DNA from 4 places in the Streptomyces sp. NPDC101132 genome. Region 1 is predicted to be linked to each of the others. Evidence: riboswitches for the same ligand, from Rfam matches in the RefSeq annotation. Region 1 holds a riboswitch; each other region holds the start of a gene.

What was found. Region 1 has a riboswitch for cyclic di-AMP ahead of ACIQUR_RS19245 (transglycosylase SLT domain-containing protein). Riboswitches for the same ligand answer to the same signal wherever they lie in the genome.
Positions count from the first base shown of each region.
Region 2: linked by a shared signal. The riboswitch ahead of ACIQUR_RS06895 (transglycosylase family protein) and the one ahead of ACIQUR_RS19245 (transglycosylase SLT domain-containing protein) in region 1 are both predicted to bind cyclic di-AMP.
Region 3: linked by a shared signal. The riboswitch ahead of ACIQUR_RS03055 (peptidoglycan DD-metalloendopeptidase family protein) and the one ahead of ACIQUR_RS19245 (transglycosylase SLT domain-containing protein) in region 1 are both predicted to bind cyclic di-AMP.
Region 4: linked by a shared signal. The riboswitch ahead of ACIQUR_RS18805 (M23 family metallopeptidase) and the one ahead of ACIQUR_RS19245 (transglycosylase SLT domain-containing protein) in region 1 are both predicted to bind cyclic di-AMP.

Region 1 covers NZ_JBIVYX010000007.1:454,189-461,593, reverse strand. The annotation lists gene ACIQUR_RS19260 (FAD-binding oxidoreductase) at 1-1,295, shown strand, start outside; gene ACIQUR_RS19255 (hypothetical protein) at 1,327-1,572, shown strand; gene ACIQUR_RS19250 (cytochrome P450) at 1,626-2,846, opposite strand; gene ACIQUR_RS19245 (transglycosylase SLT domain-containing protein) at 3,104-3,880, opposite strand; cyclic di-AMP (ydaO/yuaA leader) riboswitch at 3,885-4,081, opposite strand; gene ACIQUR_RS19240 (NADPH-dependent FMN reductase) at 4,537-5,199, shown strand; gene ACIQUR_RS19235 (hypothetical protein) at 5,219-5,473, opposite strand; gene ACIQUR_RS19230 (XdhC family protein) at 5,764-6,723, shown strand; gene ACIQUR_RS19225 (DUF4232 domain-containing protein) at 6,783-7,405, opposite strand, start outside.
Region 2 covers NZ_JBIVYX010000002.1:595,072-602,476, reverse strand. The annotation lists gene ACIQUR_RS06905 (septum formation initiator family protein) at 1-53, opposite strand, end outside; gene eno (phosphopyruvate hydratase) at 155-1,441, opposite strand; gene ACIQUR_RS06895 (transglycosylase family protein) at 1,836-2,519, opposite strand; cyclic di-AMP (ydaO/yuaA leader) riboswitch at 2,525-2,697, opposite strand; gene ACIQUR_RS06890 (transglycosylase family protein) at 2,986-4,038, opposite strand; gene ACIQUR_RS06885 (cytochrome P450) at 4,155-5,417, opposite strand; gene ACIQUR_RS06880 (flavodoxin family protein) at 5,550-6,020, shown strand; gene ACIQUR_RS06875 (ATP-binding protein) at 6,047-6,574, opposite strand; gene ACIQUR_RS06870 (Scr1 family TA system antitoxin-like transcriptional regulator) at 6,890-7,405, shown strand, end outside.
Region 3 covers NZ_JBIVYX010000001.1:675,746-683,150, forward strand. The annotation lists gene ACIQUR_RS03050 (SGNH/GDSL hydrolase family protein) at 1-589, opposite strand, end outside; gene ACIQUR_RS03055 (peptidoglycan DD-metalloendopeptidase family protein) at 776-1,759, opposite strand; cyclic di-AMP (ydaO/yuaA leader) riboswitch at 1,764-1,953, opposite strand; gene ACIQUR_RS03060 (tyrosine-protein phosphatase) at 2,234-3,040, shown strand; gene ACIQUR_RS03065 (aspartate aminotransferase family protein) at 3,100-4,506, opposite strand; gene dxs (1-deoxy-D-xylulose-5-phosphate synthase) at 4,503-6,440, opposite strand; gene hpnH (adenosyl-hopene transferase HpnH) at 6,472-7,405, opposite strand, start outside.
Region 4 covers NZ_JBIVYX010000007.1:341,637-349,041, reverse strand. The annotation lists gene ACIQUR_RS18815 (M16 family metallopeptidase) at 1-592, shown strand, start outside; gene ACIQUR_RS18810 (M16 family metallopeptidase) at 613-1,980, shown strand; cyclic di-AMP (ydaO/yuaA leader) riboswitch at 2,187-2,346, shown strand; gene ACIQUR_RS18805 (M23 family metallopeptidase) at 2,359-3,156, shown strand; gene ACIQUR_RS18800 (GntR family transcriptional regulator) at 3,436-4,122, shown strand; gene ACIQUR_RS18795 (HPr family phosphocarrier protein) at 4,320-4,601, opposite strand; gene ACIQUR_RS18790 (GNAT family N-acetyltransferase) at 4,785-7,405, shown strand, end outside.

The DNA of each region.
Region 1 (7,405 bases):
AGGCGGACGTCGCGGCGTGCCTGGAGTTCGTACGCAGCCGGGGCCTGCCCGTCGTGCCCCGCAGCGGCGGGCACAGCTACCCGGGCTGGTCGACCGGTCCCGGGCTGGTGGTCGACGTGGGGGCGCTGGCCCGGGTCACGCCGGGGGCCGGCACCGCCCGGGTGGGTGCCGGGGCCCGGCTGGCCGACGTGCACGCGGGCCTGGGGGCGGTCGGGGCGGCGATCCCGACCGGGCTGTGCCCGTCCGTCGGGATCGCCGGTCTGACGCTCGGCGGCGGGCTGGGCGTCTCCAGCCGCGCCTACGGGGCGACCTGCGACCGGCTCACCGGGGCCCGGATCGTCACCCCGGACGGGGCGGTGCGGGACGTGGACGCCGGTCACGAGCCGGACCTGTTCTGGGCCCTGCGCGGCGGGGGCGGCGGGAACTTCGGGGTGGTCACCGAGTTCCGCTTCCGCACCCATGCCGTGGCCGAGTGTGCCTTCGCGGAGCTGAACTGGGCGTGGCGGGACGCGAAGGCGCTGGTCCTGGGCTGGCGCCGGTGGCTGGCCGAGCTGCCGGACCCGTACTGGAGCCAGCTGGAGCTGTACGGTGCCGGGCCGGACGGGAGCCGGCCGGGGCCGGCCGTGCGGGTGGTGTGCCTGGACGGCGCGGGCGGGACGGAGCGCCTGCTCGACCGGCTGGAGGCGCTCGCCGGGTCGCCGCCGCGGGACCGGCACCTCGTGGTGCGGGGGTACGAGGAGACGATGCGGGTCATGGCGGGGTGCGGCGAACGCACGGTGCCGCAGTGCCACCTCCCCGGCGCCCTGCCGGGGCAGGACCCGCGCGGCAGCCTGGAACGCGAGACGTACGCGGCGCGCTCTGACTTCTGGCGCGCGGGCGGGCTGTCGGAGGCCGCGGTGGACGTGCTGCTCGACGCGGTGGCCGGGTACCCGGCGGCGGTTCCGCCGGGCGGGCGGGGCGTCGTCCAGCTGGACGGGGTGTGCGGCGGGGCCCTGAACCGGGTGGCCGTCGGCGACACCGCCTTCGTGCACCGCGGGGAGGAGCTCCTGGCCCAGTACCTGGCCCTGTGGCCGGGCACGGCCACGCCCGCGGAGGTGGCCCGGCACGAGGGCTGGCTGCGGGAGCTGTGGTCGCGGCTGAGGCCCTGGGCGAGCGGGCGGGCGTACCAGAACTACGCCGACCCGTGGCTGCCGGACTGGCGCGGGGCCTACTACGGGCCGGCGCTGCCCCGCCTGGAGGAGGTGCGCCGGCGCTACGACCCGGAGCGGCTGTTCCGGTTCCCGCACGCGGTCTGACGTTGTCGGGGGGATGGGCCATCCTGAGGGGATGAAGATGCCGCGTGTCCAGTGTCCGGCCTGCGGGCGCAACGTCGCCGCGATGCCGGTCGGCGTCGGGCAGTGGAAGGCCGCCCGCCACGACCACCCCGGGATGCAGCGCGACGCCACGGGCGCGCTGGTGAGCTGTAGCGCCTCGCTGCGGCCGGTGGAACCGGACCGGCTGCTGCACCAGTTGCCGCTGCCGGGCTCCGACGCCGCGGGCGAGCCGGACCCGGAGCCGCTCCCCGGGCTCTGAGCGGGGCCCGGCCCCGGGAGCGGCCGCGCGGTCCGTGGTTCTGCGGGCCGGGTCTACGCGGGCCCGGGGGTGAAGGTGACCGGGAGCCGGTCGAGGCGGTGCACGATGAAGTTCTGCTTCCAGGTGAGCGATTCCGCCGGTTCGGCGAGGCGGAGGCCGGGCAGCCGCCGCAGCACCTCGCGGAGCGCGATCTCGCCCTCCAGCCGGGCCAGCGGGGCGCCGAGGCAGAAGTGGATGCCGTGGCTGAAGCTCAGGTGGCCGTTGGTCCGGCGGGTGATGTCCAGCCGGCCGGGCTCGGTGAACTTGGCCGGGTCGTGGTTGGCGGCCGCGATGGAGACCGCGACGTGGTCGCCGGGCCGGATCTGGGCCCCGCCGATGGTGAGCGGTTCGGTCGCGAAGCGGTAGGTGACGGTGGAGACCGGGCTGTCGAAGCGCATCAGCTCCTCGACGGCGCCGGGCAGCAGGCCCTCGTCCGCCCGGAGCCGTTCCAGGGCGTCGGGGTGGCGCAGCAGGGCGAGGACGCCGTTGGCGATGAGGTTCACGGAGGTCTCGAAGCCGCCGACCAGCAGGATGAAGACGTTGGAGCGCATCTCCAGGTCGGAGAGCGTGTCGCCGTGCCGCTGGGCCTCCAGCATGCCGGAGATCATGTCGTCGCCGGGCTCGGTGCGGCGGCGGGCGATCAGCTCGCTGAGGTAGGTGTTGAACCACTGCCCGGCGGCGGCGAGTTCGCCGGGCCCCGAGGAGGCGTTCATGCCGGTGATGACCTCGGCGTAGCGGCCGAACTCGTCCCGGTCTCCGAACGGGACGCCGAGCATCTCGCAGATCACCGCGATCGGCAGCGGGAGCGCCAGGGCCTCCACGAGGTCGGCCCGGCCGGCGGGCAGGACGGCGTCGAGCAGCCCGTCGGTGATCTCCTGGACGCGGGGGCGCAGCAGTTCGACCCGGCGCGGGGTGAAGGCCTTGGCGACCACCTTGCGCATCCGGGTGTGGTCCGGCGGGTCGCTCAGCATCATGTGCTTGGTGAGCACGAACTCGTCGCTGTACATGCCGAGGTACTGCCGGAGTTCGGGCGCGGCGGCGTGCGCGCCGCGGACGAGGCGGGGGTCGGAGAGCGCCTCCCGCACCTCCCGGTGGCCGGTCACCAGCCAGGCGGGCATGCCGTCCGGCAGGGCGACGCGGTGGACCGGGCCGCGCCCGCCGAGCGTGCCGAAGAGGGCCTCCGGGTCACCGAAGAGCTCTGTGGTCAGGGCGACTTGTCCATCGAGGTCGATCACGTGGTTCCTCATCCGGTCGGCGCGACATCACGCCCCGGGCCACGGCGGAGGGGGTGCCGGCGCCGCGGCCGGGGGCCACTTCCGGCCAGCTTCGGCAGCCCGGGGCCCGCGCTCAACGCCCCCGGCCGCCGTACGTCAGGTACACGCGGACCTGACGCGGGCGCGCGGCCGGGCACTCCCCCTGCGATCGCACCCGCGAACGCGGCCGGGACCGGCGGCCGTGGCCGCCGGTCCCGGTGTCGCACACCCGAGGGGGATCAGTAGGCGCCGAAGACGTTGTCGATGGAGCCGTAGCGCGCGGCGGCGTAGTTGCACGCGGCGGTGATGTTCGCGACCGGGTCGTACGAGTCGGTCGAGGTGCCGGGCACGTGGTAGGCGCGGAACGTCGGGTCGATCACCTGGAGCAGGCCCTTGGAGGGAATGCCCGCGGCGGCGTTGGAGTCCCAGTTGTTGATGGCGAGCGGGTTGCCCGAGGACTCCCGCATGACGTTGCGGTAGATGCCGTTGTAGCTGCCGGGAATCCCGTGCTTGACCATGATGTCCAGGGATTCGCGGATCCACCCGTCGAGGTTGTTCGCGTAGCTCTTCGCCTTGGGAGCCGCGGCCTTGAGGGTGGTACGGGCGGAACGGTCGGCCCGCGCGGGCGCGGCCTTCCGGGCCGGCGCGGCCTTCCCGGCGGCCGCCCCGACGGAGAGCTTCAGGCCCGGACGAATGAGTGACGGGTCCTCACCGATGACCGTCTTGTTGTCCTGGTAGAGCTTCTTCCAGCCGCCGGCGAGGGAATGCTTTTCGGCGATCTTCACGAGGGAATCGCCGGCCTTGACCGCGTAGGTCACCGGGGCCTTCGGTGCCGCGGCGGGGGCGGCGCCGACGGCCTGCGGGGCGACGGTCCCGGCCGTGGCGGGGGCCGCGGCACTGGCCGTGGTGGCACCCAGCACGGGCAGCGCCAGGGCGGCACCACCGGTGCCGACGGCGACGAAGCCGCGGGTCAGACGGGTGTTCTTGGGGCGGCGGTGCTTGCCTTTTCCGGGCATGGCGCATTCCTCTCCGTCGCCTGCGAGGTGAGCTGTCGGGTTCGGACTGGAGTTGTCCGGCCACACGTGGTGACTTCACCCCGAGCCGTTCCGCGGAAGATCGCGGAACGGCGGCTTACCTGGTTCCCCCGCTCCTGCCGTACGTGAATTGAATGGGGACGGTGCGGTCCGGGCGGCGGCAGGATTCGGCGTTCCACCCGGAATGAGCGTGACCGTAGGCGAGAGCCGCGGGACGGAACAAGTCCTGAATTCGCTAAAGGAAAGCGAACGGGGGAATTCGGGCCGGAAAATGGCAAGATCGATTTTCCGGCTCACCCCAACTTTCCAGTCGCGGCAACGCTTTCGGGTCCACCCCGGCATGTCACGCGAAAGCCTCGCGTGACACATATCACCGGGGCCCACAAGGAGTGTGAAATACCGGCGCGGCACGGAAAAGCGGGATGCGTCGCAAGCGCTCATTTATGTCCGTTTTAGTCCGTTCTGGTGAGGGTGGCCGGAGGGGCCGCCGCCGCCCGGGTGAGTTCGCCCCCGGCACGGCCCCGGCACCCGTCCGCCGCTCCCCCGCTGTGCTGGTCTCGTGGTCACACCCCCCGCACTGGAGGCAGCGGCCCATGACTGTTGACCCCGGACCCGCAGCGGTCCCCGAAGCGGCCCGCATGCCGGTCCCCGACGAGGTGCGCCAGCCGGTCCGCCTGCTGGTCTTCGGCGCCTCGCTGCGCGCCGGGTCGCTGAACACGCGGCTGGCCGCCCTGGTGGCCCGGCTGGCCGCCGAGGCGGGCGCGGCCGTCGACCTGGCCCGGCTGGCCGACTTCCCGATGCCGGTCTACGACGGCGACGCCGAGGCCGAGACGGGGCTGCCGGAGGGCGCGCTGGCCCTGCGCGAGCGGATCGCCTCCTGCGACGGCTTCGTGATCTCCTCGCCCGAGTACAACGCCTCCGTGCCCGGGGTGCTGAAGAACGCCGTCGACTGGGTGTCCCGGGTCCGGCCGCAGCCCTTCAAGGACAAGCACGCGCTGCTCGTCTCCGCCTCGCCGTCCCTGGTCGGCGGCAACCGCGGCCTGTGGGCCCTGCGCGTCCCCCTGGAGCACCTGGGCTGCCGCGTCTACCCGGACATGTTCAGCCTCGCCAGGGCGCACGAGGGCTTCACCGACGCCGGTGACCTGGCCGACGGCGGCCTCCAGGGCAGGCTGGCCGACGCCGTCGGCGCCTTCCTCCGGCTGGTCGAGGCCGACACCCGGTACGTGTGCCTCCAGCGGCGCTGGTACGAGTTCCTCGGCGACCGCACCGACGCCCCCGTCACCGAACGCTCCGAGGACTGACCGGCGCGTCCCGTCGCCCTCAGGGCACCACGTGGAGGCCGGTCAGCAGCAACGCCGTCACGATCGAGGCGGCGGCCAGCAGCGTCATCGCCATGCGCAGCAGCACCGGCGCGCGCCCGTGCGGCGGTTCGGCGGCGGGTGGCCCGGGGACCTCGGGGTCCGTGCGCAGGGCGGCACACCGACCGCAGTCCTCGCCCTCGTGCGCGGACGGGGAGTCGAGCCAGTAGGCACCCTGGAGCGCGGCGAGCGGCCCGGGCGTCGATGTCGTCTTCACGCCCTCTCAACCGGGCGCGGCCGCACCGGAAACGGCGCACCGGCCCACCGGTATGGAACCGTTGCCTGGACCGTGCCGGCGGCGGCCCTGCGGCCCCCGCGGGGGCGGTGGCGCGCCGGGCCCGGTGGCATTCACGAGGACGGGCCCCGGCGGGGTTGGGGTGATCGTCCAAGCGGGTGGGTTGGTGGTCCGCCCGAAACTCGTCGCGAACGGGGTCGGGCGGCCTGGAGCGGGCATACGTTGGGGGCTGACCTGGGAAGACCGGGCGGAGTCGAGAAGGGCGGCGTGTGATGCGCGAGCTGGTGGAGACGGCGCGGCAGTGGGTGGCCGAGGGCCGGGGGGCGTTCCTGGCACGGCCGGTGGCCGAGCAGGGCTTCGGGCCCCGGGACCCCGCGGGTGCGCTGCTCGTCGATCCGCGCGGAGCGTGTGCGGGGAGCCTGTACCGCGGGGTGTTCGACGAGCAGCTCGTCGCGGAGGCCGCCGCGATCGAGGAGGGCGGCGCCCGGGTCTGCCGGGTGTCGGTGCACGGCTCCGAGGCCACCGGTGCCGGGCTGACCTGCGGCGGCCAGGCGGAGATCCTGGTCCAGCCGCTGGCGTCGGTGCCGGACGAGTGGTGGGAGTCCCTGGCCCTGGGCGAGAGCGCGGCGCTGGTGACCCGGCTGGCCGAGGACGGCACCCGGGTGGCGAGCACCGTCGTGCGGGCGGGCGACGAGGACGGTACGCAGGCCGGTCGGGACGCGCGGGAGCTGCTGGCCCGGCACCGCGCCGGGCACGAGGCCCGGTACGACGACGAGGGCCTCGTACTGATCGAGGTCTTCCCGGCCGACCCGTACCTGGTGATCGGCGGCGGCGGCGAACTCGCGGAGCTGATCGGCCGTCAGGCCGGGCTGCTGGGCTGGGAGTGGACCACCACCGAGAGCGGCCCCGAGGCGGAGAAGCTGCTGACGGACCGGCGCGGCTCCGCCTGCCTCGCGATGCTGAGCCACGACCCGGCCTTCGACGTCCCGACCCTCGCGCACGCGCTGCGGACCGGCATCCCGTACGTGGGTGCGCTCGGCTCCCGCCGTACGCAGGCCCGGCGCCGCGAGGAGCTGCTGGCCGGCGGCACCGGCGAGGCCGAACTCTCGCGCGTCCACGGCCCGATCGGCCTCGACCTGGGCGCCCGCACCCCCGCCGAGACGGCCCTGGCGATCTGCGCGGAGATCCTCAGCACCCTGACGGCGCCGTCGGCGCGGCAGGACACGGCGTAGCCGGCGGCGCGGGCCGGCCGGAGAGAGCCGGCCCGCGGCCGCCGTGCGGGCCGGGCCGGTCAGGTGGCGAACATGTACCTGTTCACCACGGACTCGCTCGTGTTCCAGTAGGTGACGCCCGGCGTCGGGCCGACGTCCACGAAGGTGGGCTCGGGCAGCGGCACGTTCAGCGGCGTGCCGAGTTCGCCGTCCCGATCCACGAAGCCGACCGTCATCTTCCTCTTCAGGTCGACCTGTTCACCGGCGCGGAAGAGCCGCATGCCCGCGTAGGCCTTGCCGCCGGGACGGATCGTGGCCACCGCGTGCCAGTCCGACTCCAGCGGGCCGATCGGGTCCTGGGCGCCGTCGCCGAACCGCACGAAGGGGTAGCGGTACAGCGTGCAGGGCGTCTTCCCGGTGTTCGTGGCGGTGAGCAGCATGTGCCGGCCCGAGTCCTGCCGGTAGAAGGTCGTGGCGATGGAGATGTTCGCGGAGGTGCAGGCGGCCTTGCCGTCCTTTCCCCCGCCGGGCCCGCCGGACGCGCCCGGCTTGGGCGAGCCGGCGGGAGCGGTGGGGCTCCCGGGACCGCCGGACGCGGACGGGCCCGGCCCGCCGGGGTCGGCGGGCGGCGCGGAGGTCCGGCCCCCGGACCCCGCGGGAGCGCTCGGGCTCTGGGTCGCGGGCCGGGTGCCGGGGCGCGCGT
Region 2 (7,405 bases), on a different contig from region 1:
CCGAGCGCCTTCAGCCTGGTCGCGGTGGAGAACCGATCCCGGTTCCCGGCCATGTCCCGCCTCCCCTGATAAGCACGTACGTCCCCGCACACGGTACGGGACCGAGTGCGGGGACGTACGGAGGCTCAGGGCGCTGTCAGCCGGTTCGGCCGGGTCAGCCCTTGAAGCGCGGGAACGCGCTGCGGCCCGCGTACACCGCGGCGTCGTCGAGGATCTCCTCGATGCGCAGCAGCTGGTTGTACTTGGCGACGCGGTCCGAGCGGGCCGGGGCGCCGGTCTTGATCTGACCGCAGTTCACGGCGACGGCGAGGTCGGCGATGGTGACGTCCTCGGTCTCGCCGGAGCGGTGCGACATCATGCACTTGAAGCCGTTGCGCTGGGCCATCTCGACGGCGTCGAGGGTCTCGGTCAGCGAACCGATCTGGTTCACCTTCACGAGCAGGGCGTTGGCGGAGCCCTCCTCGATGCCGCGGGCGAGGCGCTCGGGGTTGGTGACGAAGAGGTCGTCGCCGACGATCTGGACGCGGGAGCCCAGCTTGTCGGTGATGACCTTCCAGCCGGCCCAGTCGTCCTCGAACAGCGGGTCCTCGATGGAGACCAGCGGGTAGGCGTCGACGAGGCCCTCGTAGTACTCGGTCATCTCGGCGGCCGAGCGGGACTGGCCCTCGAACTCGTACTTGCCGTCCTTGTAGAACTCGGACGCGGCGACGTCGAGCGCGAGCGCGATGTCCTTGCCCGGGGTGTAGCCGGCCTGCTTGATGGCCTCGACGATGAGGTCGAGCGCGGCGCGGTTCGACTCCAGGTTCGGGGCGAAGCCGCCCTCGTCGCCCAGGCCGGTGGAGAGGCCCTTGGAGTGCAGGACCTTCTTGAGGGTGTGGTAGACCTCGGCACCCCAGCGGAGGGCCTCGGAGAAGGACTCGGCGCCGATCGGCGCGATCATGAACTCCTGGATGTCGACGTTGGAGTCGGCGTGCGACCCACCGTTGAGGATGTTCATCATCGGAACGGGCAGCAGGTGCGCGTTCGGGCCGCCCAGGTAGCGGAACAGCGGCAGGTCCGAGGCCTCGGAGGCGGCGTGGGCCACGGCCAGGGAGACGCCCAGGATGGCGTTGGCGCCGAGGGAGCCCTTGTTGTCGGTGGCGTCCAGGTCGAACATGGCCTGGTCGATCAGGCGCTGCTCGGTGGCGTCGTAGCCGACGAGCTCCGGGCCGATCTGCTCGATGACGGCCAGGACGGCCTTCTCGACACCCTTGCCCATGTAGCGGTTGGGGTCACCGTCACGGAGCTCGATGGCCTCGAAGGCACCGGTGGAGGCGCCGGACGGAACGGCAGCACGGCCGGTGCTGCCGTCGTCGAGGCCCACCTCGACCTCGACCGTGGGGTTGCCTCGGGAGTCCAGGATTTCCCGGGCTACGACGACGTCGATGGACGGCACGAGCATCTCCTTCTGGGATGTGACGCTAGATGTGCGGTGGCGTGTGGGGCCGTGGGACCGGCCTCGCCGCCTAGAGCCTAACCCCGTCGGGGGCGTCGGCCGCCCGACCGCCCGGGTCCTGGGACGAAAAAGGGACCGAATACCCGTCTTCCAGGACATAGACCCCTGATCAAACGAGCACAGGGGCTCCCAAAGGGGCTCCGGAGGGGTGACGGAGCGGCTCGCCGGCCGCACGAGGGAGGGGCTCGCCGGCCGCACGAGGGAGGGGCTCGCCGGCCGTACAGGGGGGGGCGGCGCGCCGACTGCATATAGGGGAACGCCCGCCCGGCGCGTCGGGGGGAGGACGCGCCGGGCGGGCGTGGCCGGTGCCGGTCCGGGATCACTCCCGTACCGGAGCCGTTCAGGAGAGCTTCAGCATCTGGCCCGGGTAGATCAGGTCGGCATCGGTGACGATGTCCTTGTTGAGCTCGAAGAGCTTCTCCCAGCCGCCCTTGACGTTCTGGGCGTCGGCGATGGTGCCGAGGGTGTCGCCGGCCTTCACCTCGTAGGAGCCGTTGCCCTTCTTGAAGCCGGTGGCCGGTGCCGCGGGCTTCGGGGCGGCGGCGGTGCGCTCGGAGCGGGTGGTCGGAGCCTGCTGCGTGCGGGTCTCCGTCGTCTTCTTCTTGGCCTTCTTCTTGACCGGGGCGGACTCGCCCGAGCCGCCGCCGTTGTACTTGGCACCGGACAGGCCGACGCCGCAGCTCGGCCAGGCGCCCTTGCCCTGACCGGCCAGCACCTTCTCGGCGATGGCTATCTGCTGGGACTTGCTGGCCTGGTTGGCCTGCGGGGCGTAGGCGGTGCCGCCGTACGCGGCCCAGGTGGAGGGCGAGAACTGCAGGCCGCCGTAGTAGCCGTTGCCGGTGTTGATGGACCAGTTGCCACCGGACTCGCACTGCGCGACGCGGTCCCACTCGGAGGCGGTGGCGGCGTTGGCGGTGCCCGCCACCATCAGCGGGGCGGCGACGGCCGCGCCGGTCACGCCGACGAGGGTGACGATGCGGGTGGCCTTGGACGCACGGCGGTGCTTGCCCTTGGAAAGCAGCATTGGAGGCTTCTCCTCACCGACGCCTACGAGGTGAGCTGTCGGGTTCGGGCGTAGTGAGTTGCCCGGCCTCGCGTCCTAGCGCGTGGCTTCACCCCAAGCCGTTCCGTGACCGTCTTTCAACGGCCGGGCCCGGCACAAACCTTGGGTCCCCCGCTCCTGCCTTCGGCGCTTGCGCGACGACTGTTTCCCCCGTCCGCCGGCAGGACTCGGCGATGCGGTCGAAGGAGCCCGCGGTGGCGAGCGGTTCAGACCGTAGACAGACCGCTCCCCGATGTTCAAGGCAGGACATCGGGGAGAAACGGCCCGTACTTGCGCACCGGGAACCGGTATTTGCGCAGGTGAGAAGGGGCGGTAGCCGAGCTTCCGGGCGGGACACGCCAGTTGACGGCCTGAGACTCATGTCTCACTGACGCCAGACTTACATGAATCCGGACATTGCCCGCTTTATCGGATGCCCGAAGTGCCCCTAGTTCTGGCTTAGGTCGAGGTTCTGACCAGGCTTGATGAGGTCCGCGTCGTCACCGATGACCTGCTCGTTGGCCTTGTACAGCGCACTCCAGCCGCCCTTGAGGCCCTTCGCGTCCGCGATGCGGGAGAGGCTGTCGCCGGACTTGACGATGTACGTGGACTCGCCGGCGCCCTCGGGGGTGACACCGGTACCCGACCCGGCGTCAGGAGCGAGCGGGTCGGCGGTCAGGGCGTGACGTCCCGTTCCGTCCGTTTCGCCCGACACGTCCCCTGACGTCTCGTCGGCCGCGTCGCCGCGGTGCTTGCCGGTGCCGGGGGTGGCCGACCCGTCGGTGGCCCCGGGGGTCGCACCCGGGGTGGCCCCGTCGGTCGCTCCGGGCGTGCCCGGGGTGCCGGTGGCGCCCGGGGTGGTGGGCGTGCCCGTGCCGGGGGCGGTGGGGGTGCCGGGGGTCGCGGTGCCGGGAGTGGCGCCGGGGGTGCCGGTGGCACCCGGGGTCGCGGTGCCCGAGGGGGTCCCGGTGGCCGGCGGTGCCGGGGTGCGCGTCACGGGGGGCGCGGGGGTCTTCGTACCCGTACCGGCCTCCTCGGTGGCGCCGGAGCCCTCGTCGGGGCGTACCGGCGCGGGGGTGATCGGCTTCGGCTTGCCGAGGCCGTCGTCCACGTCGGCCTTGGGGCCGGCCTTGGTGAGCCCGGCGGGGGCAGCGCAGAGCGGCCAGGCCGAGGGGCCCTTCTCGGCGAGCACCCGCTCGGCGACGGCTATCTGCTGCGAGCGGCTGGCGAGGTCGGCGCGCGGCGCGTACTCCTCGCCGCCGGCGCTCTTCCACAGTTCCTGGGTGAACTGCAGCCCGCCGTAGAAGCCGTTGTTGAGGTCGGCACTCCAGGTGCCGCCGCTCTCGCACTCGGCGACCTTGTCCCACGTGGCGGTGTCGGCGGCGCTGGCGTTGGTGGCGGCGAGCAGCGGCAGCGCCAGTGCGGAGCCGGTGACGCCCGCCGTGACGACGAGCGCAGGGGCCTGACGGGGGCGCCGGTGACGGCCGTTCCCGGAACGCATGAGGTGGACCTTTCGCGTGGCGGCAAAGGAAGTGACGGCGAACCTAGCGGGGTTCGAACGGATGTCACAAGTCGATGATGCGCAGATCACGTTGAGGTCACGAAAGTGAGGAATGCTCAATTCCGTTGTTTGGGGCGGGGGGTGAACTCCACGGGCAGGGTGCGCAGACCGCGCATGATGAGCCCGCCGCGCCACCGGAGTTCGTCCGGGTCGACGGCAAGTCGCAGGTCCGGCAGCCGGGTCAGCAGGGTGGCGAGCGCGGTCTGTCCTTCGAGGCGGGCGAGCGGGGCGCCGAGGCAGTAGTGGATGCCGTGCCCGTAGCCGAGGTGCTGGTTGTCGGTGCGGGAGAGGTCGAGGGTGTCGGGCCGGTCGAAGCGGGCCGGGTCGCGGTCGGCCGCGGCGAGGACGACGAGTACCGGTTCACCTGCGGCGATGCGCTGTCCGCCGAGGGTCAGCGGCTCGGTGGCGAACCGCCAGGTGGCCAGCTCGACGGGCCCGTCGTAACGCAGCAGCTCCTCGATCCCGGTCTCCAGCAGGGCGGTCTCGCCGGCCGCGAGCGAGTCCTGGAGCCGGGCCCGCTGGCCGGGGTTCCGGAAAAGGGAATACAGCCCGTTCCCAATCAAATTGACGGTGGTCTCGAAACCGGCGAAAAGCAGGATGAATGCCATCGCCGCGGCCTCGTTCTCGGTGAGGTGCTCGCCGTGGTCACTTGCCCGGATCAGTCCGGAGATGAGGTCGTCGCCCAGGTCGTCCCGCTTCCGGTGGATCAGTTCCACCAGATATCCGCGCATCTTCTTGACCGACCGGGCCACCCCGCCGCGGGGTCCGCCGCCGTGGCGGATCATCATCCCGGCCCAGTCGCGGAAGTCGTCCTGGTCCTCGCGCGGTACGCCGAGCATCTCGCAGATGGCGTAGATCGGGAGCGGGAAGGCGAACTCGTGGATGAGGTCCGCCTCCCCCTTCTCCGCGAAGCCGTCGATGAGGTGGTCGGTCAGCTCCTGCACCCGCGGGGTGAACTCCGCCACACGGCGCGGCGTGAACGCCTTCGACACCAGCCGGCGCAGCCGGGTGTGGTCCGGCGGGTCGATGTTGAGGAGGTGGGTCATCAGCTCGGCCTTGCGCTCGCCGGGGATGCCGGTCTTCCCCTTGGCGTGCGCCGGCTCCGCGTGGTGCGCCGGGTTCTTGCTGAGCCGCTGGTCCGCGAGGGCCTGCCGGGCGTCGGCGTACCGGGTGACGAGCCAGGCCTCGACCCCGCTGGGCAGCGCGGTGCGGTGCACGGGCGAGTGCTCCCGCAGCCACGCGTACGCCGGGTACGGATCGGTGGCGAACTGCCAGTCGAAGAGGGTGGGCGGGGAATCGGGCGCGGCCTGGTCGTGCATACGGCGACCCTAACGGCCGGGTTTCCCCCTGGTGCCCCGAGCCGCCCCGCCGCGGGAAGGGATGTCACATCCGACGGCGCTGCACGGTCCTCCTTGCGGAAGCGGGAGCAACGAAGGAAGGGATCGTGAAGCATGAGGACAGTCATCGTGTGCGCCTCCGTGTCGCACGGCAACACGCGTCGCGTCGCCGACTGCATGGCGCAGGTGCTCGGTGCGCGGGTCGTGTCGCCGGAGGAGGCCGACCCGGCGGAGCTGGCCGGCGCCGACCTCGTGGGGTTCGGCTCGGGCGTCTACTACGGCAGGCTCCACCCCCGCCTGATCGACCTCGTCAAGGGACTGCCCTCCGGGCGGGGGCGGGCGTTCGTGTTCGCCACCAGCGGGCTCCCCGACGGGTCGGCGGCGCCGTTCACCCGCCCGCTGGTCCGGATCCTCGAAGGCAAGGGCTTCGCGGTGGACGGCAGCTTCCGGTGCCGGGGGTTCGACACCTGGGCGATCTTCAAGCTCGTCGGCGGCATCAACAAGGAGCGCCCGGACGCCCGGGACCTGACCGCCGCGCGGGCGTTCGCCGAACGGCTGCTGGACGGGCGCGGGCCGGAGTCCTGACCCGCCGCCCGGGACCCTCCGCGGCATCACGTGCCGCGGAGGGGGTGGGCGTGGGTGTGGGTCGGGTTGCCCGGGAGGGTGGCCCAGGTGCGGGTGCCGCCGCCCGGTTCGCGCGATTCGCCGAAGCCCCATTGGCCGCCGCTCTCCCGGACCACCGCCGACAGGAGGCGGAGCGCGCCGCGGCGGCGGGCCTCGCAGGCGGCGGCCAGGCGGGGGTGTTCGTGGGGGGCGTGGCCGTCGTAGACCGCGAGGCGGAGCGCGTCGTCGCGCCAGCGGAGCGAGAGGTAGAGGTCCCGGCCCGGGTTCAGGCGCCAGGCCGCGGCCACCATCTCGCCGGTCACCTGTTCCGCCGCGGGGACGAGTCCGTCCAGCCGGTGGGTGAGGAGGGCGAGGCGGACGGTTCCGCGGGCGATGCGGGCGCTGTGCGGTTCCCCGGGGAGGGTGAGCGAGCAGGCCAGCGCATCCGGTGCGGGTGCGGCCGGGTCCTGGGGCGTGGGCGGAGCGACCGGACAGCCGGTGAGACGTGCCGGGGCAGGGTGGAAGGGGGTGAGCATCGCGAACTCCCGCGAGTTGAGTACGTGGCGTGGTGGTCAGCGGCGTACGTGACTGAGGGCGAAGGGCGAGTCGACGCGCACGGATGGCTCATCACGAAGGCGGGCTCATGTGTCCCTGGGGTGGGTTGCGTTGTGGCCTGTCGGTGGGCATGGGCATGCGCTACCGATGCGCTTCAACTCCCGTTGTGTGAGCGGTGCGTTACCGACTGTAGGGCATTTTCGGTGTCCGCACCGCTGGTTTGGTGGTGCCTACTCCATTTATGGACCCGACGGGGAGTCACGTAGCAGACTGCCGGAAGCGAGAGAAGGGGTGCGATGTCATCGACCATCCCGACGTACTGTCGGCAGCGCCTGGGGGCGGAAGTACGCCGAATCAGAACGGCGGCCGGAATGTCAGCCGAACAGGCGGCCGCCCTGCTCGGCATGGACCGCGGGAAGATCCCCCTCATAGAGTCGGGTGCCCGAACGATCAGCGAGGAGCGACTGCGGACGTTGGCCGCCAACTGCGGCTGTGCCGACGAGGTTTACATCAGCCGCCTGGTCGAGATGGCGAGCCGTCGGCCCCGGCGCTGGTGGGACGAGTACCGCGGCAAGCTGCCACCCGGCATGCTCGACATCGCCGAGCTGGAGTGGCACGCGCAGCGGATGCACACGTTCCAGGCGATCCACATGCCCGGCCTGCTCCAGACCGAGGACTACGCACGCGCCCTGTTCGATGCCGCGATCCCGCCGCTGCCCAAGCTGGAGGTCGAGTACCGGGTCGCCTTTCGCCAGCAGCGCCAGCAGGTGCTGCTGGCTGGCGCCGCCCCCGAGTACCTCGCCTACGTTCAC
Region 3 (7,405 bases), on a different contig from region 1:
TGTGGCCCTCCGGGGACAGGTGGAGCCGGTCGTCGTCCCAGGCCCGCCGGTCCTGCACGGACTTCAGCGACCAGAGGTCGAGGACGGGGCAGCCGTACCGGTCGGCGATCGAGCGGACGTGCGCGGTGTACGTGGCGACCTTGCCGCGCAGGTGGCGCAGGACCGGTACGCCCCGGGTGTCGAAGCCCGTGGTGATCATGACGGTGGGCACGACGCCGGTGAGGTCGGCGACGGCCGCCTCGAAGCGTTCGGCGACCGCGTCCGGGTCGCTGCCGGGCCGGATGATGTCGTTGCCGCCGGCACAGAAGGTGACCAGGTCGGGCGCGAGCTCCTTGGCCCGGGGCACCTGCTCGGCCACGATCTGGTCCAGCAGCCTGCCGCGTACGGCGAGGTTGGCGTACCGGAAGTCGTGCTCGTCGCGGCGGTCGGCGAGCAGGACCGCCAGCCGGTCGGCCCAGCCGAGGAAGGCGCCGTCGGGGCCGGGGTCTCCGACGCCCTCGGTGAAGCTGTCCCCGATGGCGGCGTACGAGCCGATGGGGAGGGTGGATACGGGTGCTGTTGCTGTTGAAGGTGTCGATTCTCCTGCCACGGGAGCACATCCTTCACCGAAGGATGTGACCTACGCGACCGTAGGAAGGGGTTGACGCGGGGTGATCTGGACCACCCGGTCAGTTTGGCCGAAAACAGCCGTACAGCCGGGACCCCCCTCGGGTCCCGGCCGTACGGCTGCCTCGGTGTGCGCGTCGGACGCCGCGGGGGCGCCCGCCGGCGTGGCTCAGACGCTGACGCCCTTGTCCCGCAGGTAGGCCAGCGGGTCGATGTCGTCGCCGTAGCTCGGACCCGTACGGATCTCGAAGTGCAGGTGCGGGCCGGTGGAGTTGCCCGTGGAACCGGAGAGGCCGATGCTGTCGCCGGCGCCGACCGACTGGCCCGCGGAGACGTTGAGCGAGGAGAGGTGGGCGTACTGGGAGTAGCGGCCGTCCTCGTGCCGGATGATCACCTCGTTGCCGTACGCGCCGCCCCAGCCGGCGGAGACCACGGTGCCGGCGCCGACCGCGCGGACCGTGGTGCCGGAGCCGACCGAGAAGTCGACGCCCGTGTGGTAGCCGCTGGCCCACATGCCGCCGCCGGCCCGGTAGGAGGTGCTGATGCCGCCGCTGACCGGGGCGACGAAGCCGGCGGCGCTCACCGCGGCGGCGGAGCGCTGGGTGGAGCGGCTGGCGGTGGCCGCGGACCGGTCGGCACCGGAGTCCTGGGCGGCGGCCTTCGGCTCGCTCTTGCGGACGGCCTTCTGGCGGGTCTTCTCCGGGGTCTTCTTCACCGGCTTGGGCGCGGCGGCGGGCTTCGCCGGAGCCTCGGCGGCCTTCGGCGCGGCCGCGGCACCCAGGGTGAGCTCCAGGCCGGGGTGGATCAGGGAGGGGTTGCCGCCGACGGCCTCGCGGTTGTCGGCGTAGAGCTTCTGCCAGCCGCCGCTCAGGTGGTGCTCGTACGCGATCTTGGAGAGGTGGTCGCCGGCCACCACGGTGTACGTGGCGGGGGCGGCCTGCGGGGCCGCGGCGAGGACGGCGGCCGGAGCGGCCAGCGGAGCCTGGGCGGCCTGCGCGGGCAGCGCCTGCGGGGCGGCGGCCGGCCCGGCGGCGTGGGCGCCGGCGGCCCCCATCAGCGGCAGCGCGAGGGCGGCGCCTCCGGTACCGGCGGCGACGAAACCGCGGGTTATCGGGCTGGACTTGGGGCGGCGGTGCTTACCCTTTCCGGGCATGGCGCATTCCTCTCCGGCGCCTGCGAGGTGAGCTGTCGGGTTCGGGCTGGAGATGCCCGGCCGCACGCGTGCGGCTTCACCCCGAGCCGGCGCGAGAAGATCGCGTCCGGCGGCTTACCTGGTTCCCCCGCTCCTGCCGCACGAGTGGTCGGGTGCGGTTTCCGGGAGGCGGCAGGATTCGGCGTTCCACCCGGATCGACGGCGACGGTAATCCAGCGCCCTCAGACGGAACAAGCCGCGAATTCCCGTGGGGAATCACCCGGATGAATGATCGACGGAATTCCCGTCACACTCCGTCTATTGCGGACGTGTAACAGCCAGCACCACAGCGGAATTCGGGATTCCATCGCAGCCACGGACGGTCACCGTATGATCTGCCTCACGAGGAGGTCGCACATCTGCCGCCTCATTGCGGTAACTTGACGCCAAGTAGTGCAATTCGGACATGTCCCCCGAGCCGCCAGGAGCCCCCACGTGACCCAGCAGATACCCCAGGCGCCGTCGACCGAGCCGGAGCTGACCGGCGTGCGCAACTTCCGCGATGTGGGCGGACTTCCGACCACGGATGGACGGAGGGTGCGAACGGGGCGTCTGTTCCGAAGCGGACATCTGGCACATGCCACCGATACCGATGCGCACTACCTCGCATCGCTCGGACTGCACACCGTCTTCGACTTCCGCAACGCCGCCGACAAGGCGCTGGAGGGCCCCGACGTCGAGCTGCCGGGCGTGCGCAACGTCAACATCCCGCTCTCCGACCCCGCCGACGGCGCGGAGTTCTGGAAGATGGTCCGCGACGGCGACCTCGCCCAGCTGGAGGAGGTCCTGGGCGACGGCCGGGCCGCGGCGCGCATGTCCGCCTCGTACCGCAAAATGATCAAGGAGCGGACGGCCGAGCACAGCCGGGTGGTGCACGCCCTCGCCGAGGACAGCGTCCCCGCGCTGATGCACTGCGCGGCCGGCAAGGACCGGGCCGGCCTGTCCATCGCGGTCACCCTGCTCGCGCTCGGCGTGGAGCGCGGGGCCATCGTCACGGACTACCTGGAGTCGAACGCCCCGCACCGCCGCTACCGCGTCCGCCGCGGCAGCGACGCCCCCGAGGCCCGCTCCGCCGAGGTGATGGCGCTGCTCGGCCCGCTCTTCGACGCGCGGGCCGAGTACCTGGAGGCGGCCTTCGCCACCATCGACGAGGTCTGGGGCGGGGTCGACGGCTACCTGGCCGAGGGGCTGGCGCTGGGCCCCGACACCCTGGACCGGCTGCGCGAGCGCCTGCTGGACTGACGCCCCGCCAGAACGCGACGGACCCGCACGCGGACACGCGTGCGGGTCCGTGCCGCCGCTCAGCGCCCCGCGACCGCCTGCTTCACCAGCGTCCGCCCGAAGTCCCACATCAGCGAGCCGCCGCCGTGGGCCTCGTCCATCACGTCCCGGAAGGCGGCGACGAACCGCTCCACGTCCGCCTCGTCGATCACCAGCGGCGGAATGAGCTTGATCACTTCCAGGTGGTCGCCGGAGACCTGCGTCAGGATCCGGTGCTTCTGCAGCAGCGGGACGACCACCATCTGAGCGAAGAGTCCCTTGCGGGCCGCCTGGAGCATCGTCCACCGGCTGCGCAGCCCCAGCGACGAGGGCCGGCCGAACTCGATGCCGATCATCAGCCCGCGGCCGCGGACCTCGTGCAGCAGCTCGTACTCGCCCACCATGGCCGCGAGCCGGCCGCGCAGCAGGTCGCCCGTCGCCCGCGCGTGCGCCACCAGCCCCTCGTCGTCCATCACCGAGAGCACCGCGAGCCCGGCCGCCATCGCCTGCGCGTTGGACCCGAAGCTGGCCGAGTGCACCAGCACCCGGTCCATGGACGAGTAGACCTTCTTGAAGATCCAGTCCTTGCCGAGGGTGGCGCCCACCGGCACGTACCCGCCGGAGAGCGCCTTGGCCACGCACACCAGGTCGGGCTCGACGCCCGCCTCGTGCTGGTACGCGTAGAAGTCGCCGGTCCGGCCGAGGCCGGTCTGCACCTCGTCGGCGATCAGCAGGGCCTTGTGCCGGTGCAGCAGCTCCTGCGCGGCCCGCAGGTAGCCGGGCGGCGCCGGGTACACCCCCTTGCCCTGGACCGGCTCGACGATCAGGGCGGCCACGTCCCCGTGGCGCAGCTCCCGCTCCAGGGCGCCGAGGTCCCCGAGCGGCACCGCGGTGTCGGGCAGCAGCGGGGCGAACCCGTCGCGGAAGCCGTTCTCGCCGTTGACCGAGAGGGAGCCGGCGGTCAGGCCGTGGAAGGCGTGGGCGCAGTACAGCACCCTGGGCCGGCCGGTGGCGTAGCGGGCGAACTTCAGCGCCGTCTCCACGGCCTCGGTGCCGCTGTTGCCGAAGAAGACCCGGTCCAGGTGGGGGCTGTACGAGAGCAGCCGCTCGGCCAGCAGCCCGGGCAGCGGCTGGCAGTCGAAGCGGGTGAGGTCGGCGAGCGAGGCGTCGAGCACGTCGTGCAGCGCCTTGCGGACCACCGGGTGGTGCCGGCCCAGGCCCATCACGCCGAAGCCGGCCAGCATGTCGAGGTGGTCGTGGCCTTCGGCGTCCCAGAAGTGGGCGCCCTCGGCCCGCTCGTAGACCTTGTCGAAGCCGATGGTGTGCAGCATCCGGGGCAGCTGGTGGTTGAGGTGGCGGGCGTGCAGTTCGTACCGCTCCCCGCCGCGTTCGGCCAGCAGCCGGCCGAGGTCGAAGCCCTTCCCCGCGGCCGTGGGGTCCTCTGTCATGCGGTGTTCTCCTCCTCGGGCGCGCCGGCCTGGCCGCGGAGCGCCGCCGCGGTCCCGTCGCGCTGTTCCTGGCCCCCCAGGGCGCGGGCGATGCCCCCGGCGATCTCGACCGGGGTCAGCCCGATGTCGGCGAGCACCTCGCCGCGTTTGGCGTGCGCGAGGAACCGCTCGGGGATCCCGAAGGACCGCAGCGGTACGTCGGTCCCCGCGTCGCGCAGCTGCTGGGCGACGGCCCAGCCCACGCCCCCGGTGCGGCTGTTGTCCTCGACCACGGCGACCAGCCGGTGCCGGGCGGCCAGCGGTACGAGGGCCTCGTCGAGCGGCTTGACCCAGCGCGGGTCCACCACGGTGCAGGAGATGCCCCGGGCGGCGAGCAGCTCGGCGGCGCCGAGGCAGACCGGGGCCATCACGCCCGCGGAGACGATCAGCACGTCCTCCCGGCCGGGTCCGGCGCGCAGCAGCAGGTCCATGCCGCCGACCCGGCCGGCCGCGGGCACCGGGGCTCCGACGGCCTCCTTGGGGAAGCGGAGCACGGTCGGCGCGTCGGAGACTTCGAGGGCCTCGCGCAGCTGGGCGCGGAGCTGGTCGGCGTCGCGCGGGGCGGCGATGCGCAGGCCGGGGACGACCTGGAGGACCGACAGGTCCCACATGCCGTTGTGGGAGGGGCCGTCGGTGCCGGTGACGCCGGCCCGGTCCAGGACGAAGGTGACGCCGCACCGGTGGAGGGCCACGTCCATCAGGACCTGGTCGAAGGCCCGGTTGAGGAAGGTGGCGTAGACGGCGACGACCGGGTGGAGTCCGCCGGCGGCGAGGCCGGCGGCCGAGGTGGCGGCGTGCTGCTCGGCGATGCCGACGTCCCAGACGCGGTCGGGGAAGCGGGCGGCGAACTCGGTGAAGCCGACGGGGTGGAGCATCGCCGCGGTGACGGCGACCACGTCGGGGCGTTCGGCCCCGATCCGGGCCAGTTCGTCGCCGAAGACGGAGGTCCAGGAGGGTGCCGGGGTCTCCAGCGGCAGGCCGGTGCCGGGGTCGATGACGCCGACGGTGTGGAAGCGGTCGGCCTCGTCGGCCAGGGCGGGGGGACAGCCGCGGCCCTTCTCGGTGATGCAGTGCACGAGGACCGGGCCGCGGAATCGTTTGGCCCGGTGCAGCGCGGCCTCCAGCGCCCCGGTGTCGTGCCCGTCGACCGGGCCGATGTACTTCAGGCCCAGGTCCTCGAACAGGCCCTGGGGCGCGAAGGCGTCCTTGAAGCCCTTCTTCGCGCCGTGCAGGCTCCCGTAGAGCGGCTTGCCGACGACGGGCGTGCGCTCCAGCAGGTCCCGGCCCCGGGCCAGGAGCCGCTCGTAGCCGTCGGCGGTGCGCAGGGCGGCCAGGTGGCCGGCGAGGCCGCCGATGGTGGGGCCGTAGCTGCGCTCGTTGTCGTTGACGACGATCACGAGGGGGCGGTCGGCGGCCGCGATGTTGTTGAGCGCCTCCCAGGCCATGCCCCCGGTGAGGGCGCCGTCGCCGGTGACGGCGACGACGTGGCCGGGGCCGCCGCGCAGCTGCCGGGCCTTGGCGAGGCCGTCGGCCCAGCCGAGGACGGTGGAGGCGTGCGAGTTCTCGATGACGTCGTGCTCGGATTCCTCGCGGGACGGATATCCGGAGAGGCCGCCCTTTCCGCGGAGTTTCGAGAAGTCCTGACGGCCGGTGAGCAGTTTGTGCACGTAACTCTGGTGGCCGGTGTCCCAGAGAATGCGGTCCACCGGCGAATCGAACACGCGGTGCAGGGCCATGGTCAGTTCGACCACGCCGAGATTGGGTCCGAGGTGGCCGCCGGTCCTGGCGACCGCGTGGATCAGGAATTCCCGGATTTCACCGGCGAGTTCGGCCAGGAGTTCGCCGGGAACCGCTTTCAGATCGTGCGGTCCCCGGATCCCTTCGAGAATCGACATGCTGGTCCCCCTGGTGATCGTGTGCCGCTCCTCAGTCGCGGTTGCCCGAGACGGTCTCGCGGGCGGCGCGCAGGGACTCCTTGAGGGAGCCCATGGTGGCCAGGACGGCGGTCGGCTCGTAGCCGCAGTGCGCCATGCAGTTGGCGCACCGGGGGTCCTTGCCCCGGCCGTACTTGTCCCAGTCGGTGTCCTCGATGAGCTCGCGGTACGTGGGCACGTAGCCGTCGCTCATCAGGTAGCAGGGCCGCTGCCAGCCGAAGAGGGAGTAGTTGGGGATGGCCCAGGCCGTGCAGGGGAAGTCCGCCTTGCCCTCCAGGAAGTCGAGGAAGAGCGGCGAGTGGTTGAGCCGCCAGCGGCGCCGGTTGCCGCCCGCGAAGGCCTTCCGGAACAGCTCGCGGGTCTGCTCGACGCCGAGGAAGTGCTCCTGGTCGGGCGCCTTCTCGTAGGCGTAGGCGGGCGAGATCATCATCTCGTCGACCCGGAGGTCGTCGTTGAGGAAGTTGAGGACCTCGATGACGGTCTGGGGGGTGTCCGTGTTGAAGAAGGTCGAGTTGGTGGTGACGCGGAAGCCCCGGCGCTTGGCCTCCTTGATGGCCGCCACGGCCTCGTCGAAGACGCCTTCCTTGGCGACGGACTCGTCGTGCCGCTCGCGGAGGCCGTCGATGTGCACGGCGAAGGCGAAGTACGGCGAGGGGCGGAAGTTCTCGATCTTCTTGCGCAGCAGCAGCGCGTTGGTGCACAGGAAGACGTACTTCCGCTTGGCCACCAGCTGCCGGACGATCTCGTGGATCTGGGGGTGCATCAGCGGCTCGCCGCCCGCGATGGAGACCATCGGGGCGCCCGACTCCAGCACGGCGCCGACCGCCTGGGCCACCGGCATCCGCTGCTTGAGCACACCCGCCGGGTGCTGGATCTTGCCGCAGCCCTCGCATTTCAGGTTGCAGGCGTAGAGCGGCTCCAGCTCG
Region 4 (7,405 bases), 110 kb from region 1:
GCTGCGCGAGGAGATCGTCGAGGAGGTCCCGGCCCGCGCGCTGATGGCCGCCTACCGCCTCCCGCACGACGGCACCCGCGAGTGCGACGCCGCCGACCTCGCCCTCACCATCCTCGGCGGCGGCGAGTCCTCCCGCCTGCACAACCGCCTGGTCCGGCGCGACCAGACCGCCGTGGCCGCGGGCTTCGGCCTGCTGCGCCTGGCCGGCGCGCCCTCCCTGGGCTGGCTGGACGTGAAGACCTCCGGCGGCGTCGAGGTGCCCCGCATCGAGGCGGCCGTGGACGAGGAGCTCGCCCGCTTCGCCGCCGACGGCCCGACCTCCGAGGAGATGGAGCGCGCCCAGGCCCAACTGGAGCGCGAGTGGCTGGACCGCCTCGGCACCGTCGCCGGCCGGGCCGACGAACTGTGCCGGTTCGCCGTGCTGTTCGGCGACCCCCAGCTGGCGCTGACCGCCGTCGAGCGGGTGCTCGACGTCACCGCGGAAGAGGTGCAGGCCGTCGCCGCGGCCCGGCTCCGCCCGGACAACCGCGCGGTCCTCGTGTACGAACCGCTGCCCGCCACCGAAGACAACGCCGAAGGGGCAGACCAGTGACCGCCGACGTCGCTTCCTCGATGACCTTCCACCCCCAGCCGCAGGCCGGACAGCCGAAGCCGTGGGCCTTCCCCGCCCCCGAGCGCGGCACGCTCGGGAACGGCCTGACCGTCCTGCGCTGCCACCGCCCCGGCCAGCAGGTCGTGGCCGTCGAGGTCATCCTCGACGCCCCCCTGGAGGCCGAGCCCGAGGGCCTCGACGGCGTGGCCACGATCATGGCCCGTGCCCTGTCGGAGGGCACCGACAAGCACTCCGCCGAGGAGTTCGCCGCCGAGCTGGAGCGCTGCGGCGCCACCCTCGACGCGCACGCCGACCACCCCGGCGTCCGGGTCTCGCTGGAGGTGCCCGCCTCCCGCCTGCACAAGGCCCTGACCCTGCTCGCCGAGGCCCTGCGCGCCCCAGCCTTCGCCGACAGCGAGGTGGACCGCCTGGTCCGCAACCGCCTCGACGAGATCCCGCACGAGCTGGCCAACCCGCAGCGCCGGGCCGCGAAGCAGCTCTCCAAGGAGCTCTTCCCCGCCACCCTGCGCATGTCGCGTCCGCGCCAGGGCAGCGAGGAGACGGTCGGCCGGATCGACTCCGGGGCCGTGCGCGCCTTCTACGAGGCCCACGTGCGCCCGTCGACGGCCACGGCGGTGGTGGTCGGCGACCTGACCGGCACCGACCTGGACGCCGTCCTCGCCGACACCCTGGGCTCCTGGACCGGCGGCTCCGGCGAGGCGTACCCGGTCACGCCGGTCACCGCGGACGACACCGGCCGCGTGGTGATCGTGGACCGGCCCGGCGCCGTGCAGACCCAGCTGCTGATCGGCCGGATCGGCGCGGACCGCCACGACCGCGTCTGGGCCGCGCAGGTCCTCGGCACGTACTGCCTCGGCGGCACGCTCACCTCGCGCCTGGACCGCGTGCTCCGGGAGGAGAAGGGCTACACGTACGGCGTGCGCGCCTTCGGGCAGGTGCTGCGCTCCACGGCCGACGGGACCGGCGCCTCGATGCTGGCCATCAGCGGCTCGGTGGACACGCCCAACACCGGCCCCGCGCTGGGCGACCTGTGGCAGGTGCTGCGCACCCTCGCCGCCGAGGGCCTGACCGACGCCGAACGCGACGTGGCCGTGCAGAACCTGGTCGGCGTGGCGCCGCTGAAGTTCGAGACCGCGGCGGCCGTCGCCGGCACCCTGGCCGACCAGGTCGAGCAGGAGCTGCCGGACGACTTCCAGGCGCAGTTGTACGCGCGGCTCGCCGAAACCGGCACGGTGGAGGCGACTTCGGCCGTGGTGAACGCCTTCCCGGTGGACCGTCTGGTGACGGTGCTCGTGGGTGACGCGTCCCAGATCGCGGACCCGGTGCGGGCGCTGGGCATCGGAGAGGTGACCGTGGTCACCAACTGACCCGGTTCCGGCCCGACATGGAGCGGGGCCCTGATGGATTGTCCATCAGGGCCCCGTTTGCGATTTCTGTCCGTTTCAGGGCGTTCGTTGCCTGAATGACCCGTGGCGTACGCCACAAAACAGCGTGTCCGTTTGGTGATTGTCCGACGATCCGCCTAGCGTCAACCTCGCTGTCCGTCAGCTGTAACAGCCGCACCCGCGGCACCGGACAGCAATCGCCGAGTCCCCGTCAGGCGCGAGCCTGGGGAGCCGGGGACCCACATCAGTCCCTGGGGTGAATCGGACCGCCTCGCCAGAGGTGGCCCGTAGGAGACCTTCCTGCTCCGAACCCGTCAGCTAACCCGGTAGGCGAGAGGGAAGGAAAGGATCAGCCTCTCCATGGCCTTTGGCAGTCGTGCCACCGGTAAGCACCGTGGCCCCAGCCGTCTGAGCCGCAAGAGCGCGAACGTGGCCGGCATAGCCGCCCTCGCGACCACCGGTGTCGTCGGCACCCTGGCCGGCCCGGCCTTCGCCGCCACCGACGCCGACTCCCGCGGCCCCGAGGACACCGGCCTGAACGCCGTCGTCGTCGCGGACGACCTCGCGGGCCAGATCGAGGCCCAGGCCGAGTCCCAGCAGGCCGCCGCCGAGATCGCCGCCGCCAAGGCCCAGGCCGAGAACGAGGCCCGCCAGCGTGCCGCCGAGGCCAAGGCGAAGGCCGAGGCCAAGGCCAAGGCCGAGCGCGAGGCCGCCGAGCGCGCCGCCCGCGAGGCCGAGCGCAAGCGTCTGCTCACCTACGTCGCCCCCGTCGCGGGCTCGTACGTCAGCACCTCGTACAAGGCCGGCGGCTCCATGTGGTCCTCCGGCAGCCACACCGGCATCGACTTCCACGCCGCCTCCGGCACCTCGGTGCACGCGGTCGGCCTCGGCACGGTCGTCGAGGCGGGCTGGGGCGGCGCGTACGGCAACAACGTCGTCATCAAGATGAACGACGGCACGTACACCCAGTACGGCCACCTCTCGTCGATCAACGTCTCGGTCGGCCAGCGCGTCACCCCGGGCGACCAGATCGGCCTCTCCGGCTCCACGGGCAACTCCAGCGGCCCGCACCTCCACTTCGAGGCCCGCACCTCGGCCGACTACGGCTCGGACATCGACCCGCTGGCGTACCTGCGCTCGCACGGCGTCAGCATCTGACCCGCGCCACGCCGCGCCCCCGCCGCCCCGCGGCGACCCCCGCTTCCCGAAGGCCCCGGCTCCCCGAGCCGGGGCCTTCGGCGTGCCCGGCGCGCGGAGAGCCGGCGTGTCGGGACCGGTGGTCGGGACCGGCGGTCGGGACCCGGCATGTGCGGATCTGGCAAAAAACCATTCCGGAATTCATCGCCGCGCTCCGGAATTCCTCGTTTCTGCAATAGAGTCGGCGGCACACATGTCGACGCCGACCGCGTTTCGCGGGGATTAAGCGGAGGTCCGGTCATGCGCATTCCCGCGCACGCGGTGTGCACGGCGATCCGCGACGACATCGTCGCCGGCGTCTTCGAGCGCGGCAGCAGGCTCACCGAGGAACTCCTCGCCCGCCGGTACGGCGTCTCGCGCGTCCCGGTCCGCGAGGCCCTGCGCACCCTGGAGTCGGAGGGTTTCGTCACCACCCGCCGGCACGCCGGGGCCTGCGTCGCCGAGCCCACCGAACAGGAGGCGGCCGACCTGCTGGAGCTGCGGGTGCTGCTGGAGCCCCTGGGGGCCTCCCGGGCCGCGCAGCGCCGCACCGAGGGCCACCTGAAGGTGCTGCGCGGGCTCGTGCGCCTGGGCCAGGAACGCGCCCGCCGGGGCCAGGGGGAGGACCTGCGCTCCCTGGGTGGCTGGTTCCACGAGACGCTCGCCCAGGCCTCCGGCAGCCCGGGCCTGATCTCGATGCTCACCCAGCTGCGGCACAAGATCGCCTGGATGTACGTGGTGGACGCCCCGGCCCACCCCGTGGAGTCCTGGGCCGAGCACGGTGCCATCGTCGACGCCGTGGCGCGCGGGGACGCCGACCGGGCGCGGGCGCTCACCGCCGCGCACATGCACCGGACCACGGGGGCGCACCGGCTGCGGCGGGCGCGGGGCGAGGGGCAAGTGAGGGGTTCGCAACCTGCCGTAAACACCGCGGGTGGCCGCTTTTAACAAAGTCCGTATACAAAGGGACTGCGGAATTTGTTGGGCCGCCAATTTCCCGTGCCCTGATATCGGCGCGGACATTTCCTGCCCGGCCCGGAGTCCCGGGTGTGGAGAATGAAAATGAGCCGCACCCCGCCGAGCGGGGTACGGCTCATTCGGCGGCCGGAGACCGGCCGGAGATCGGCCGGAAACCGGCCGGAAGCTCAGACGGTCTCGGGAAGCTCCTCGAGTCCCTCCGCGACCAGCTTCGCCAGGCGGTCCAGAGCGGCGTCCGCGCCCTCGGCGTCGGAGGCCAGGATGATCTCCTCGCCGCCCTGCGCGCCCAGGCCCAGCACGGCGAGCATGGAGCCGGCGTTGACGGGCGTGCCGTCGACCTTGGAGATGGTGACCGGGATACCGGAAGCGGTCGTCGCCCGGACGAAGATCGAGGCGGGACGAGCGTGCAGGCCCTCGGCCCAGCCGACGTTGACGCGGCGCTCTGCCATGGTGATGCCCTTCAGGTTCTACGGGTTGTCTAGACCACTATCTCACGACCGCCGGGCTGCATCCGACCGACCTTCGGCCCGAAGGAGTCCGCCGTTCGACCTCCCAGCTTGCCCTGTTTGTCCCTCTTGCCCAACCCGCCGCGCGCGTGGGGTCCGCCGGGCCCCGGGCCGTACTCTTGGCCCATGCGGACGCCGTCGGACCCTTCGTACCCGGCCCACTGGGAAGCGGATGTCGTGCTGCGCGATGGCGGCACCGCCCGGATCAGGCCGATCACCACCGAGGATGCGGGCCGGCTGGTCAGCTTCTACGAGCAGGTCTCGGACCAGTCGAAGTACTACCGGTTCTTCGCGCCCTACCCGCGGCTGTCCGCCAAGGACGTGCACCGCTTCACCCATCACGACTACGTCGACCGGGTCGGCCTGGCCGCCACCGTGGGGGACGACTTCATCGCGACCGTCCGCTACGACCGGATCGACGCCACCGGCCGCCCCGCCACCGGCCCCGCCGACGAGGCCGAGGTCGCCTTCCTGGTCCAGGACGCCCACCAGGGCCGCGGGGTCGCCTCCGCACTGCTCGAACACATCGGGGCGGTGGCCAGGGAGCGCGGCATCCGCCGCTTCGCCGCCGAGGTGCTGCCGGCCAACACCAAGATGATCAAGGTCTTCACGGACGCCGGCTACACCCAGAGGCGCAGCTTCGAGGACGGCTCCGTCCACCTCACCCTCGACCTCGAACCCACCGCCGAGTCCCTGGCCGTCCAGCGCGCCCGCGAGCAGCGCGCGGAGGCCCGCTCCGTGCAGCGGCTGCTCTCGCCGCGCTCCGTCGCCGTGATCGGCGTCAGCCGCACCGAGGGCGGCGTCGGCCGGGCCGCCCTGCGCAACCTCCTGGACTCCGGCTTCACCGGGACCGTCCACGCCGTCAACGCCGCCCTGCCGGACGGTACGGGCGGGACGCTGGCCGGCGTACCCGCGTACCGCTCCCTCGCGGGCCTCGACGGCCCGGTCGACCTCGCCGTCGTCGCCGTCCCCGCCGAACGCGTGCCCGAGGCGGTCGCGGACTGCGGCGAACACGGCGTCCAGAGCCTGGTCGTGCTCTCCGCTGGATACGCCGAGAGCGGCCCGGCGGGGCTGGAACGGCAGCGCGAACTCGTCCGCCAGGCACGCTCGTACGGGATGCGGCTGATCGGGCCGAACGCCTTCGGCGTCATCAACACCGACCCCGAGGTCCGGCTCAACGCCTCCCTCGCGCCCGGCTCCCCGGAGCCGGGCCGCATCGGCCTGTTCGCCCAGTCCGGTGCCATCGGCATCGCCCTGCTCTCCGGCCTGGTGCGGCGCGGCGCGGGGCTCTCCTCCTTCATCTCCGCGGGCAACCGCGCCGACGTCTCCGGCAACGACTTCCTCCAGTACTGGTACGAGGACCCCGCCACCGACGTGGCCCTGCTCTACCTCGAAACCCTGGGAAACCCACGGAAGTTCACCCGCCTCGCGCGGCGGACCGCCGCCGTGAAGCCGGTGGTCGTCGCCAAGGGCGGCCGCCACAGCGGGGTCAGCCCGGCCGGCCACACCGTGCCCGAGACCCGGCTGCCGGACGCCACCGTCTCCGAACTGCTCCGGCAGGCGGGCGTGATCCGGGTGGACACGGTCACCGAACTCGTGGACGTGGGCCTGCTGCTGGCCGACCAGCCGCTGCCCGCCGGGCCGCGCGTGGCGATCCTCGGCAACTCCGAGTCCCTCGGCCTCCTCTCGTACGACGCCTGCCTCACCGAGCGGCTGCGCCCGCACGCCCCGCTCGACCTGACCACGGCCGCGGAGCCGGCGGACTTCCGGGCCGCGCTGGGCGCGGCGCTGCGGGACCCCGGGAACGACGCGGTGATCGTCACCGCCATCCCGTCCGTGGGGGAGAGCACGCTCACCGAGGACCTGGCCGAGGCGCTCGGGGCGGCCGCGGCGGAGGGCCCGGCGAAGCCGGTGGCCGTGGTGCACGTGGAGCTGGGCGACCTGGCGGAGGCGCTCTCGACGGCGGCCTCGACGACGACGGCGGGCACGGTCGGTAGGGCGGGTACGGAGGGTACGGCGGAGGACCCGGCGGGCACCGGCGTGCCGGCGCCGGCCGGAGGGGCCGGAGGGGCCGGGACGGCGGAGGGAGCCGTGGCGGCCGACGGGACCGGGGCGACCGGGACGACCGGAGGGACCGCGCCGGCCGCGGGAAGCCCGGCGTCCGGCGCACAGGCCGGGACGGGCCCGGCGGCCACCGCAGCGCGGCTGGCCCGCCCGGGCGCGGCCTCCGCCGGATCCGCTCATGCCTCCGCCACGCCCGCCGCCCGCGGCGGTTCCGCGCCCGCGGCCCGCAGCGCGGCACCCGGCAATGCCGCCCCCGCCCCCGAGCCCACCCGCCCGCCCCGCGGCCCCATCCCCGCCTACCCCTCCCCGGAGCGGGCGGTCCGGGCCCTCGCCGAGGCCGTCCGGTACGCCGAGTGGCGCCGCGGCACCGCGGTGTCCGGCCAGGTCCCCGAGTACGAGGACATCGACACCGCCGGAGCCGCCGCCCAGTTGGAGGCGCTGCTCGCCGGCACCGACGGCGACGCCGGCACCACCCTCGCCGACGCCGACGCCCACGCGCTGCTCGCCCGGTACGGGATCAGGGTGCTGCCCACGCTGCCCGCCCCCACCCCGGACGCCGCCGCGGAGGCCGCCGGCCGGCTCGGCTACCCCGTGGCCCTGAAGACCACCGCCCCGCACCTCAGGCACCGCGCCGACCTGGGCGGCGTACGCCTGGAGCTTGCCAACGAACACGAGCTGCGCCG